Regions from separate parts of the Aeromicrobium sp. YIM 150415 genome, predicted to be linked through region 2. Evidence: riboswitches for the same ligand, from Rfam matches in the RefSeq annotation. Region 2 holds a riboswitch; the other holds the start of a gene.
What was found. A riboswitch is a leader RNA that binds a small molecule or an ion and turns the genes downstream of it on or off. The one in region 2 is predicted to bind cobalamin.
Positions count from the first base shown of each region.

Region 1: it holds a riboswitch for cobalamin, as region 2 does, so the genes downstream of both, JL108_RS18595 (energy-coupling factor transporter transmembrane component T) here and JL108_RS16165 (ABC transporter substrate-binding protein) in region 2, are expected to answer to the same signal.

Region 1 is NZ_JAERWM010000033.1:20,932-26,165, reverse strand. It holds gene JL108_RS18605 (ECF transporter S component) at 1-601, opposite strand, end outside; gene JL108_RS18600 (ABC transporter ATP-binding protein) at 595-2,187, opposite strand; gene JL108_RS18595 (energy-coupling factor transporter transmembrane component T) at 2,184-3,284, opposite strand; cobalamin riboswitch at 3,319-3,445, opposite strand; gene JL108_RS18590 (hypothetical protein) at 3,587-4,288, opposite strand; gene JL108_RS18585 (sensor histidine kinase) at 4,485-5,234, shown strand, end outside.
Region 2 is NZ_JAERWM010000025.1:113,328-118,561, reverse strand. It holds gene JL108_RS16180 (MerR family transcriptional regulator) at 1-606, opposite strand, end outside; gene JL108_RS16175 (DUF6194 family protein) at 640-1,107, opposite strand; gene JL108_RS16170 (iron ABC transporter permease) at 1,281-2,300, opposite strand; gene JL108_RS16165 (ABC transporter substrate-binding protein) at 2,297-3,328, opposite strand; cobalamin riboswitch at 3,385-3,564, opposite strand; cobalamin riboswitch at 3,788-3,991, shown strand; gene JL108_RS16160 (ribonucleoside-diphosphate reductase subunit alpha) at 4,107-5,234, shown strand, end outside.

The DNA of each region.
Region 1 (5,234 bases), on a different contig from region 2:
CGAAGGACAACGACCCCGAGTCGATGCCGATCGCGAAGGGCCAGGTGGACAGGTTCATGAGCAGGCCGAAGAGATAGGCGCAGACCACGCCGTAGACCACGAGCATCGCGATCTCGGCCTTCCCGGCGACGCGGCGTGGCAGCAGCCCCGCCCCCATGCCGATCCACGCCGAGCACATCATCTGGAACGGCAGCCACGGTCCCACACCGGCCGTCAACAGCGCCGAGGCGAACACCGTCGTGCATCCGAAGACGAAGCCGAAGCCCGGGCCAAAGACCCGGCCGGCCAGGATCAGCAGGAAGAACACCAGCTCGATACCGGCGGTCCCGGCCCCGAGGGTGCGCAGCGCGGCGTTGACGGCCGTCAGCACGCCGAGGATCGCCAGCGCGCGCGAGTCGATACCGCCCTCGGACAGCTCCGCGAGCACGACCAGCGCGACGATCGGCAACAGCGCCATGAGCAGGAAGGGCTGGTCGACGCGGGTCGCGTCATCGGCCGGCTGCATGATCAGCGGCCAGCAGAACATGACGATCCCGGCGAGGGAGGCGAGTGCCAGGACCGCCGCGGACCGGCGACCGACGGGCACGGCGGGGCTCACCATCGCGTCCGCTCCACCTGCGCCACGGTCAGCCACTGCGGTCCGAGCACCTTGGCGACCTGTGGCGCGAACGCGGGCGATTCCGCCAGCACGTCACGGACCGGGCCCGCCGACACCACCTGACCGTCCGCCAGCACCGCCACCGTGTCGGCGACCTGCGCGACGAATTCGACATCGTGGGTCGACAGCACCACTGCGTGACCGTCATCGGCGAGCTCGCGAAGCACCCGCGAGAGCTCGGCCTTGGCCGGGTAGTCCAGGCCCCGGGTGGGTTCATCGAGTGCGAGCACCCGGGGCCGGGCGGTGAGGACGATCGCCAGCACGAGCGCGAGACGCTGCCCCTCGGAGAGGTCACGCGGATGGCGGGTGCCGTCGATGCCCGGGGCGAGCCGGTCGAGCAGCTCCCGGCAGGTGCCGGGCGGCTCACCCGCCTGCTGATCGGCGGCGGCGCACTCCTCGGCGACGTCCTCGAGATAGAGCAGGTCGCTCGCGGTCTGCGGCACGAGACCGACGAGCATCCGCGCCTCGTCGGCGGGGACGCTCATCGGGTCGGTCCCGTCCGGGCCGATCGCGACGCTGCCCGCGTCCCGGCGACCGGTGCCCTGCAATGCCCACAGCAGTGACGACTTCCCGGACCCGTTGCGGCCCATCAGCACGCAGACCTCGCCGCCGCGCACCTCCAGGTCCACCGCGTCGACGGCGACGACCGGGCCGTAGGCGACGGTGATGTCGCGAGCGGTCAGCTCCACCGGCCCGTTCGGCGCCGGTCGCGGTTCGGGCTCCGTGAGCACGAAGGGCTCGCTGCGCACCCGCTTGCGCGCCTCGCGCACCGAGAGCGGCAGGGGGTCCCAGCCGGCGAGCCGCCCGAGATCCACGATCGGCGGGGCGACCGGCGAGTCGCGCAACAGCTCCGCCGGATGCCCGCTGCGGACCGTGCCGTTCTCGACCACGACGAGCTGGTCGGCGAAGGGGATGACCCTCTCCATCCGGTGCTCCGCGACCACCACGGTCAGCGCGAGGTCGTCGACCAGCCGGGCGATGGTGGCGAGCACGTCCTCGGCGGCCGTAGGGTCCAGCGCGGAGGTCGGCTCGTCGAGCACCAGGACGCGCGGGTGCATCGTCAGGACCGAGCCGATCGCGACCCGCTGCTGCTGTCCGCCGGAGAGCGTGCGCAGCGCGCGGTCGCGCAGGTCCGCCAGCCCGAGCAGGTCGAGGGTCTCCTCGACGCGGCGCCGCATCGTCGACGGCGCCAGCCCCAGCTGCTCCATGCCGTAGGCGAGCTCCTCCTCGACGGTGTCGGTCACGAAGCCGTCCAGCGGATCCTGCGGCACGTAGCCGACGAGATCGGCCAGCTCGCGCGGAGGCCGTCCGAGGACCGATGCGCCGTCGATCCGGACGTCCCCGCTCAGCGTCCCGCCGGTGAAGTGCGGGACCAGCCCGTTGAAGACGCCGAGCAGCGTCGACTTCCCCGATCCCGTGCGGCCGGCGACCAGGGCGAGCTCGCCCTCGCCGATCGTCAGGTCGACCCCGACGAGGACCGGGAGGGGCACGCCGTCGTAGGCGAAGGTGACACCGGTGACGTCGATCATCGGACCGCCCGCCGTGGCTCCGGGGTCGCGAAGGCCGGCACCGCCGCCACGAGCACCGCGGCCAGCGCCATGATCGAGACATCGGGCGCCGTCGTGAGCGACGGGAAGGCGGCAGCCGGATCGACGATCCTCATGCCGACAGCGGCGACGAGACCGCAGGACGCGGTCACCAGCTCCGCGCTCCGCCAACGGTCCGGGCGATACCGCGTGCGCTGCACCCGCTCGCCCGCGCGCAGGAAGCCGATCACGGCACAGCCGACGCCGACGGCGAGCACCGGCCAGGAGAGCCATCTCGGCGCCGTCTGGTCGAGGAAGGCATAGGTGCCGACGCACAGACCGAACAGGCCGGCGAGCAGGAACCCGCCGGTCACGGCGCGAGCCCGCACCGATGCGGTGCCGGCACGACCGTATCCGCGGGCGTCCATGCCCGCGGCCAGCGTCATCGACCGCTCCAGCGCGTCCTCCAGCACCGGGACGACCAGCCGCCGCAGCGCCCCGACCCCCTTGCCGGGCTCACCGCGCAGACGACGCGCCCGGTGGACCCGCTGCACGCTCTCGGCGAGCTGCGGGAACACCGACATCGTGACGGCCAGCGCCGTCCCCACCTCGTACAGCGCGGGCGGCACCGAGGCCAGCAGCCGCTTGGGATTGGCGAGGGCGTTGGCCGCGCCGACGCAGATGACGACCGCCGCGAGCCGCAGGCCGTCGTAGAGTCCGGCGAGCACGGCCGTGGAGGTGACATCGCCCAGCAGCCTGATGCCCGAGATGACATCGGGAAGAGGGACCTCGGGCAGGTGGACCAGTACCGTGTCGCCGGCGACCGATCCGCCGCCGAACACCAGCCGGTACAGCACGCGCACGACCACGATGACCGCACCGAACCACAGATAGAAGCGGAAGGCACGGGCCCAGGGGGCGTCGCCACGTCGGCTGGCGACGACCAGGCAGGCCACCGCGATCACGAGGACCAGGACGACGGGATTGGTGGTGGCGGACGCGGCGGCGGCCAGGCCGAGTGCCCAGATCCACCAGGCGCCCGGATGCAGATCGCGGGCGCGGCGCTGCCGACGCTGCGTGGGGCTGGCAGTGACGACCATGGTCCTGACCCCCCACTGCGAGACGCGACAGTGTGTCGTGATGGACCCGCCCGCCCGGTCTCCCGACTCGCCCGAAGGCCTACGGTTGCGCGACAGTGCCGGACTCCGACCGGCTTCCCCGCGACGAACAGGTGTCCACTGGCGTGGACTCCACGAGTATAGAAGGTGGCATCGGGGCGGACGGCACCGCGAGCATCGTCACGCCACGGAACGCCGAGCGCTGAGGGCCCTAGGGCGAGACGGCGGCGCGAACGGTCTCGGGCGTCGCTCGCGCCGCCGCATCGACAGTCTGCCGCATCGACTCAGGTTCGCGCCACCGGCATCTCGGCGAATCGATGGTGCAGCTCCACCAGGCGGTCGCGCGCCAGGCTCGAGAGATGACCGTCGCCGAGCGCCGCGAGGAGCTCGTACTGTCCGAAACCTCGGCACGCCGGCTCCTCGACCGCGGGCAGGAACTCCAAGATCGCCTGTTCGAGCGCCTCATAGGTGGCCATCGAGCACACATCGGCATGCACCGCGACGACGTCCATCGGTGGCCAGTTGCTCGATCCCCAGCCGAGCGAGTACCAGTCCGGATGCGCCACCAGCCACTCCACGGCGGTATCGGAGTCCGCCGAGGGGGCGGCCAGCATCCGGCAGCGCAGGATGTCCGCTGCATCGTGGTCGACCTCGGCGAGCAGCACGTGCCATCGCTCCACGCCCGGATCACCGGCCCAGGCGAGCGCGGAGAGCGCCTCGGCGAGCGTCGCGTAGATCGTGCCGTCCAGCCGGTGCGCGAAGACCGCGCCCCGGACGTCACAGGGCTCGCGGTCCCGGGCCCTCGGCTCGGAGTCGCGGAGGGCATCGGCCAGGACGTGCTCGAGGGCGAGCTCGACGAAGCTCATCGCGTCGCTCGCGACCAGGCTCGCCAGCACGTCGGCCGGCCAGCTCGCCGAGGCGTCGAGCCCACGCTCTCGTAGATCGCGTTCCAGGTCCTCGTACCCCGGCGGGGTGGTGGCGCCCACGATGATCTCCTCCGATCGTCTGCCACTCCTTGGACCTCATGGAAGCAGATAGCGGCGCATCGCGCGCGGCATCGGCCGCCACAACGGCTGTTTTCGGATGATCGTCTGATATTCCAGACAAAAAAGCACCTTTATGAGGTAAAGATCCACCCCTGGACGGATCTGCGGACTCGCGCATTCGGCTACCGTCGATCCGATGGACAGGGCACCGTTCCGCCTCAGCCCGCGCGGCAGGCAGTGGTTCGATATCGCGCTGACCTGTGCGCTGCTCGCCGTCGCGCCGCTCGCGGCCGTCGGCATCAGCCCGGGCACAGCGGTGCTGACCGCGGCACAGATCGCCCCGTTGTTCTGGCGGCGCTCGCACCCGGTGGCGGTCTTCGCCGCGGTCTATGTCACGCACGCCGCGCAGGTGCTCCTCTACGACACCACGCTCCCCGGGCAGCTGGCCTTCCCCATCGCCGTGTACTCGGTGGCGCGATGGCGGGGGCTGCGATGGAGCATCCCGGTATTGGTCCTCAGCCTCATCGCCGCCGTCGTCGCCGCGATCGACTGGATGCCGTCCTACGGCACCCCCTCCTACAGCACGAGCCTGGTCGCCTCCCAGGCCTTCGGCATCGGCCTCATCGTGGTCGTGGCATGGGTCCTCGGACTGCTCGGGCACACCCGCGAGGCGTACGTGAACTCGCTGATCGAACGCAGCGAGAGGGTAGCCCGGGAGGCCGACCAGCGCGCGCAACTGGCGGCGCAGGGTGAGCGCAACCGCATCGCCCGCGAGATGCACGATGTCGTGGCCCACGGGCTGTCGGTCATCATCGTGCAGGCCGACGGTGCACGCTACGCCGCGTCCGCCCGCCCCGAGACGGCGGTCGACGCGCTGGAGACCATCGCGAGCACGGGACGGCAGGCGTTGACCGAGATGCGGTCGCTGCTCGGTCTGCTGCGCGAG
Region 2 (5,234 bases):
CGCGCGGCGCAGCTCGGACATCGCCTCGCGCAGCTGGTCCCCGTCGACGGTGCCCGACCACGGCACCCCCGCCACGTCTCCCGCGGCGAGTGAACGACTCGCGAGGCGGTAACGGTCGGTCGCGATGAGGGTCAACGCGTCCTCGGACCTCTCCACCCGGACACCCGCGAGCGCTGGAGCGGCGGGATGGTGGATCGTCGCGGTGAGCACCTGCTCGATCGCCGCGGCCAGTACCGGACCCGGGAACGACCCCAGCGGGCACGGCATGTCGCCGTTTAGTTCGGTGGCGAAGTCCGCGGCCGCGCGCCGTCTGCGCCGCAGATCGTCGTTCGCCGCCGACAGATGCTCGTCCAGGAGCCGGGAGCTCTCGGCGGCATCGGCGGCGAGGGCCTTGACGACGTCGGGGAGGGGAAGCCCCACCTCGCGGAGCCGGCGGATCGCCACCGCGCGATCCGCCTGTGCGCTGCTGTAGCGACGGTATCCCGTGGTGGCATCGACATCGGCGGGCGCCAGCAGTCCGTAGTCGTCGTAGAAGCGCAGGGCGCTCGCGGTCAGGCCGCAGCGTCGGGCGAAGGCGCTGATCGACATCAGCTCAGAAGGGGGCACCCCGTCATCGTGAGCCTTCATCCGGCGTGAAGGTCAAGTGTCACGCTCGGTGCGCCGCTCACGACGACGGCGCGCTGCCTCGTAGGCGGTGTCCAGCAGCTCGCGCGCGGCGGCGTCGGTGGCCTCGCCCGGCTCGACGACCGCCAGCCACCCGTGAGCGCCGTAGACCGGATGCGCGAAAATCCGGTCGTCCAAGTGCGGTGTCGGCTCGGGCGTGTGCTCGCGTGGGGCGGCCCCGACGAGCCGCTCGAAGGCCTCGCGCCCGGCGGCGATGTTGAGCCGGAACCGTCCGGGAGGATCGAGTCGTGACCCGGTGTCGTCGGGGTAGTCCTTGGTGACGATGGTGGCGAACGGCTGGGTCGGCGGGATGCTTCCGGTGGGGGAGTAGAAGAAGAACACGTCGCCCCAGGCGAGCTCGGGAGTGCCGTCGCCCTCCTGCGGTCGCATCGTCACGACATTCTCGTGCGCGGTGACGTGGGCGATGATGTCGTCGATCGTCATGGCCCTACGGTCTCATTCCTGTTAGCGCATGGAGCGGTGAGTTGCGCACCTCTCGAGTGTGGGAGCGGTGGGATAGGCACCTGTCCGGAGCGTCGAGAGGTGCCTATCCCACCGCCCATCCGGGGTTCGCGGCGACCGTGTGAGCTGTCCTGACTCGGCCACGGACGCTCCGTTCAGCGGGTCGCCCGGCGACGCAGCAGGATGATCGCGAAGACCGGCACCCCGATGAGCGCGGTCGCGACACCCACAGGAAGCTCCTGGGGATCCAGCATGGTCCGTGCGGCCGTGTCGACCCAGACCAAGAAGATCGCGCCGGTGACCGCCGCGATCGGCACCAGCCGACGATGGCTCGCGCCGACCAGGCCCCGTGCGATGTGCGGCAGCACCAGGCCGACGAAGCCGATCGCGCCGGACGTGCTCACGATCACGGCGGTCATCAGCGCCGTCAGCAGCAACAGCACGAGGCGGATCGCTCCGACATTGACGCCCAGCGAGGCCGCGGCCTTCTCGCCGAAGGCGAAGGCATCGAGCGAGGCCGCGCAGGCCACGCACACCACCAGCCCGATCACGACCACCAGCGTCACCACCGTGACATCGCGCCAGGATGCGCTCGACAACGATCCCAGCAGCCAGAACAGGACGCCGCGAGTCTGCTCGGCATCTGCGGCGGTGAAGACGATGAACGACGTCAAAGCCGAGAACAACTGCGTGGCCGCGACGCCGGACAGCACGACGCGATCAGTGGTGCCACCCGCCGCGGTCGCGAGGATCAGCACGAGCGCGAATGCGGCGAGCGCGCCGAGGAACGCCCCGCCGGCCAAACCGATGCTTCCCGCGCCGATGCCGAGGACGACCACCAGCACCGCACCGGTCGACGCACCGGAGGAGACGCCGAGAATGAACGGATCGGCGAGCGGATTGCGCAACAGCGACTGCAGGATCACGCCGCAGACCGCAAGGCCCGCGCCGCACGCCGCAGCGAGCAGCGTGCGGGGGAGACGCAGGTTCCAGACGATGCCGTCCTGGATCCGGCTCAACCCGGACGGTCCTCCGCTCACCTTCGACCACACGACGTCGAAGACCTCGCGGGGGCTGATGTCCGAGGGTCCGATCGTCACCGCGACCGCGATCGAGCACAGCAGCGCAGCGATACCGGCAGCGCCCAACAGCCAGGCGCGCCGCGTGAGTGTCACTGCGAGAGGCCGAGCTCGCGCAGGCCGGCGGCGACCTGCTCGACACCGTCGACGGTCCGGATGGACGGGTTCATCGCCGCTCCTGTCAGCGAGATGAAGCGGTCCTCCCTCACCGCCGTCATCTCACTCGCGACCGGATGGTTTTTCAGGAAGTCGATCTTGGCCTCGGCGGTCTCGGCCGTCTGGCTCTTGCGTGTGAGGTCGCCGATGACGATGACATCGGGATCGCGGGTGGCGACGGTCTCCCAGTTGATCTGGGGCCATTCCTCCTGGCTGTCGTCGAAGACGTTGTCCAGGCCGAGGGTCCGGCTGATGATGCCGGGGGCGCCGCAGCAGCCGGCCATATAGGGCGACTCGCTGTTGGCGAACCAGAACAGCACGCTGACCTCGTCCTCGGGGGCCTCCGAGGCGGCGGTCTCCATACGTGAACGCAGGTCGGCGACCAGTTCCTCGCCCTCGTCCTGGACGCCGAAGATCTCGGCGAGGTCGGTGACCTCCTGGTAGACCGTGTCGATCTCCAGGGTGCTGTCGCGTGAGCCGTCCTCGCTCGTCGCGTCATCCTTCCCGCACTCGGCGGGGGAGAGATAGGAGGGGACGCCGAGCTCGGCGAGCGCCTCAGGAGTGGTGACGCCGCCCTCGCCGAGGGTGCCGAGGAAGGAGGCGGTGACGATATCCGGTTCCGCCTCCAGCACGCGCTCATAGGAGGGCGCGTTGTCGGCGAGGCGTTCGACCTTGTCGTTCTCCTCTTCCAGTCCCTCGCGGACGGGATCGGTCCAGGTGGCGGTTCCGGCCATGCGATCGGCGAGTCCCAGCGAGAGCAGGATCTCCGTCGAGCCCTGGTTGAGGGACACGGCCCGCTCCGGTGGCGCCTCGACCGTCACCTCGCGACCGCAGTTCTCGAGGGTCACCGGGTAGCCGTCGGCCGTTGCGGTGGCGTCGCTGTCCTCGGTCGAGCCGGAGCACGCGGTCAGGGCGAGTGAGCCGACGAGGGCGAGGGAGAGCAGGGGACGAGCGGGGATGGCGGGCATGAGCCAGCACCTTTCGAGGTCGGGGCTCTGTCGCGGAGCCCGGGCGAGACCTCCCGGCGGTCGCCGTGAGGGCCAGCAGGTCTTCGGACTCGGGGTCGTCCGGGACGTGCGCCTTCCCGGAACCCGTCCAGTGGCCTCGTGCACGTCCCGTCGCCCTCACCGCTGCGCGTCAGTCCCGGATTCACACCGGGTTCCCTGACCCCCACGGGGGTACGACTGGCGTAGCGCAGGCTAGCAGCTCGGCCGGCTCTCGCCACCCGTCGGGCGGTGGGATACGCACCTCTCGTCTCTCGGGGCGGTGACTCACGCACGTCTCACCATCCACGACGGGTGCGTAGCGCACCGCCACGAAGCCCCAGAGGTGCGCCACTCACCGCCCCGTTGAACGGAGGAGGCGTGTTTGGCCTGCCCTGCCAAGACCACAACATCTTGGGGGTTACATGCGTGTGATTTGTGTATATAGTGGCGAACGCAGCTGGTTCGGCTCCTCCTCGGAGGGGTCGTCGTAAGAGGGAATCCGGTGAGAAACCGGGACTGCCCCGCAGCGGTGAGTGGGAACGACCGGTGTCATCAGCACTGGGCCAGACGGCCTGGGAAGCGACACCCAGTAGGAACGACCAGTGCCCACGAGTCCGAAGACCTGCCAGTGCCTCGGCATCCCGATGATGCCGGGGGTCCGCGATCGCGAGGGACGATTCAGGGCTCGAAACGGCACGGCCGTCGTCCCTACCCTCCGTGAGCGGATCGCCGCGAGCACTCGTTCACGAGGGGTGAACCGATGTCCACTGCACTGACCGTCATCAAGCGCGACGGCACCCGTGTCCCGTACGACGGCTACCAGATCGCTCTGTCGATCGAGGAGGCCGCCACCGGACTGCCCGATCCCGTCACGCGCGCCACGCAGCTGCGCTCGGAGCTGGAGATCACCCTCTTCGACGGCATCACGAGCGAACAGCTCGACGAGGCCGTCATCGGCGTGGCCCTGCAGAACGTCAAGGACGACCCCGCCTTCGACACGATCGCCGCGCGACTGCTCATCAAGAGCCTCTACAAGAAGATCTTCGGCGAGGGCGTGACACGCAACGAGGTGTACGCGCTGTGCGGCCCGGCCTTCGTCCGTTCCATCACCCGGGGCGTCGAGCTCGGGCTCCTCGACACCCGCCTCGTCGAGCTCTTCGACCTCGACCTGCTCGGCTCTGCGCTGGACCCCGATCGCGACGATCTACTGCGCTACATCGGCGCGCAGACGATGCGCAACCGGTACATGATCACCGAGCCCGACGGCACCCCGCTGGAGACGCCCCAGTTCTTCTGGATGCGCGTCGCGATGGGGCTCTCACTCAACGAGGCCGAGCCCACGCAGGCCGCCTTGGCGTTCTACGACTCGATGTCGCGCCTGGAGTACCTCGCCGCCGGGTCCACCCTGGTCAACGCCGGCACCGCGTACGCGCAGCTGTCGAACTGCTTCGTCATGCAGACCGAGGACGATATCGAGCACATCGCCAAGACCGTGCGCGATGTCATGTGGCTCACCAAGGGCACCGGCGGCATCGGGCTGTCGATGACCAAGCTGCGCTCGGAGGGATCGCCGATCCGTTCCAACAACACCCGCAGCACCGGGCCGATCCCGTTCATGCACACGATCGACTCGACGCTGCGTGCCGTCAGCCGCGGTGGCAAGAAGTTCGGTGCCCTCTGCTTCTACCTGGAGAACTGGCACCTCGACTTCGCGCAGTTCCTCGACCTGCGGCAGAACTCCGGGGACCCGTATCGGCGCACCCGCACCGCCAACACGGCGGTGTGGATCAGCGACGAGTTCATGAAGCGCGTCGCGAATGACGAGCCCTGGTACCTCTTCGACCCGCTCGAGGTGCCCGACCTCGTCGAGCTCACCGGCCGCGAGTTC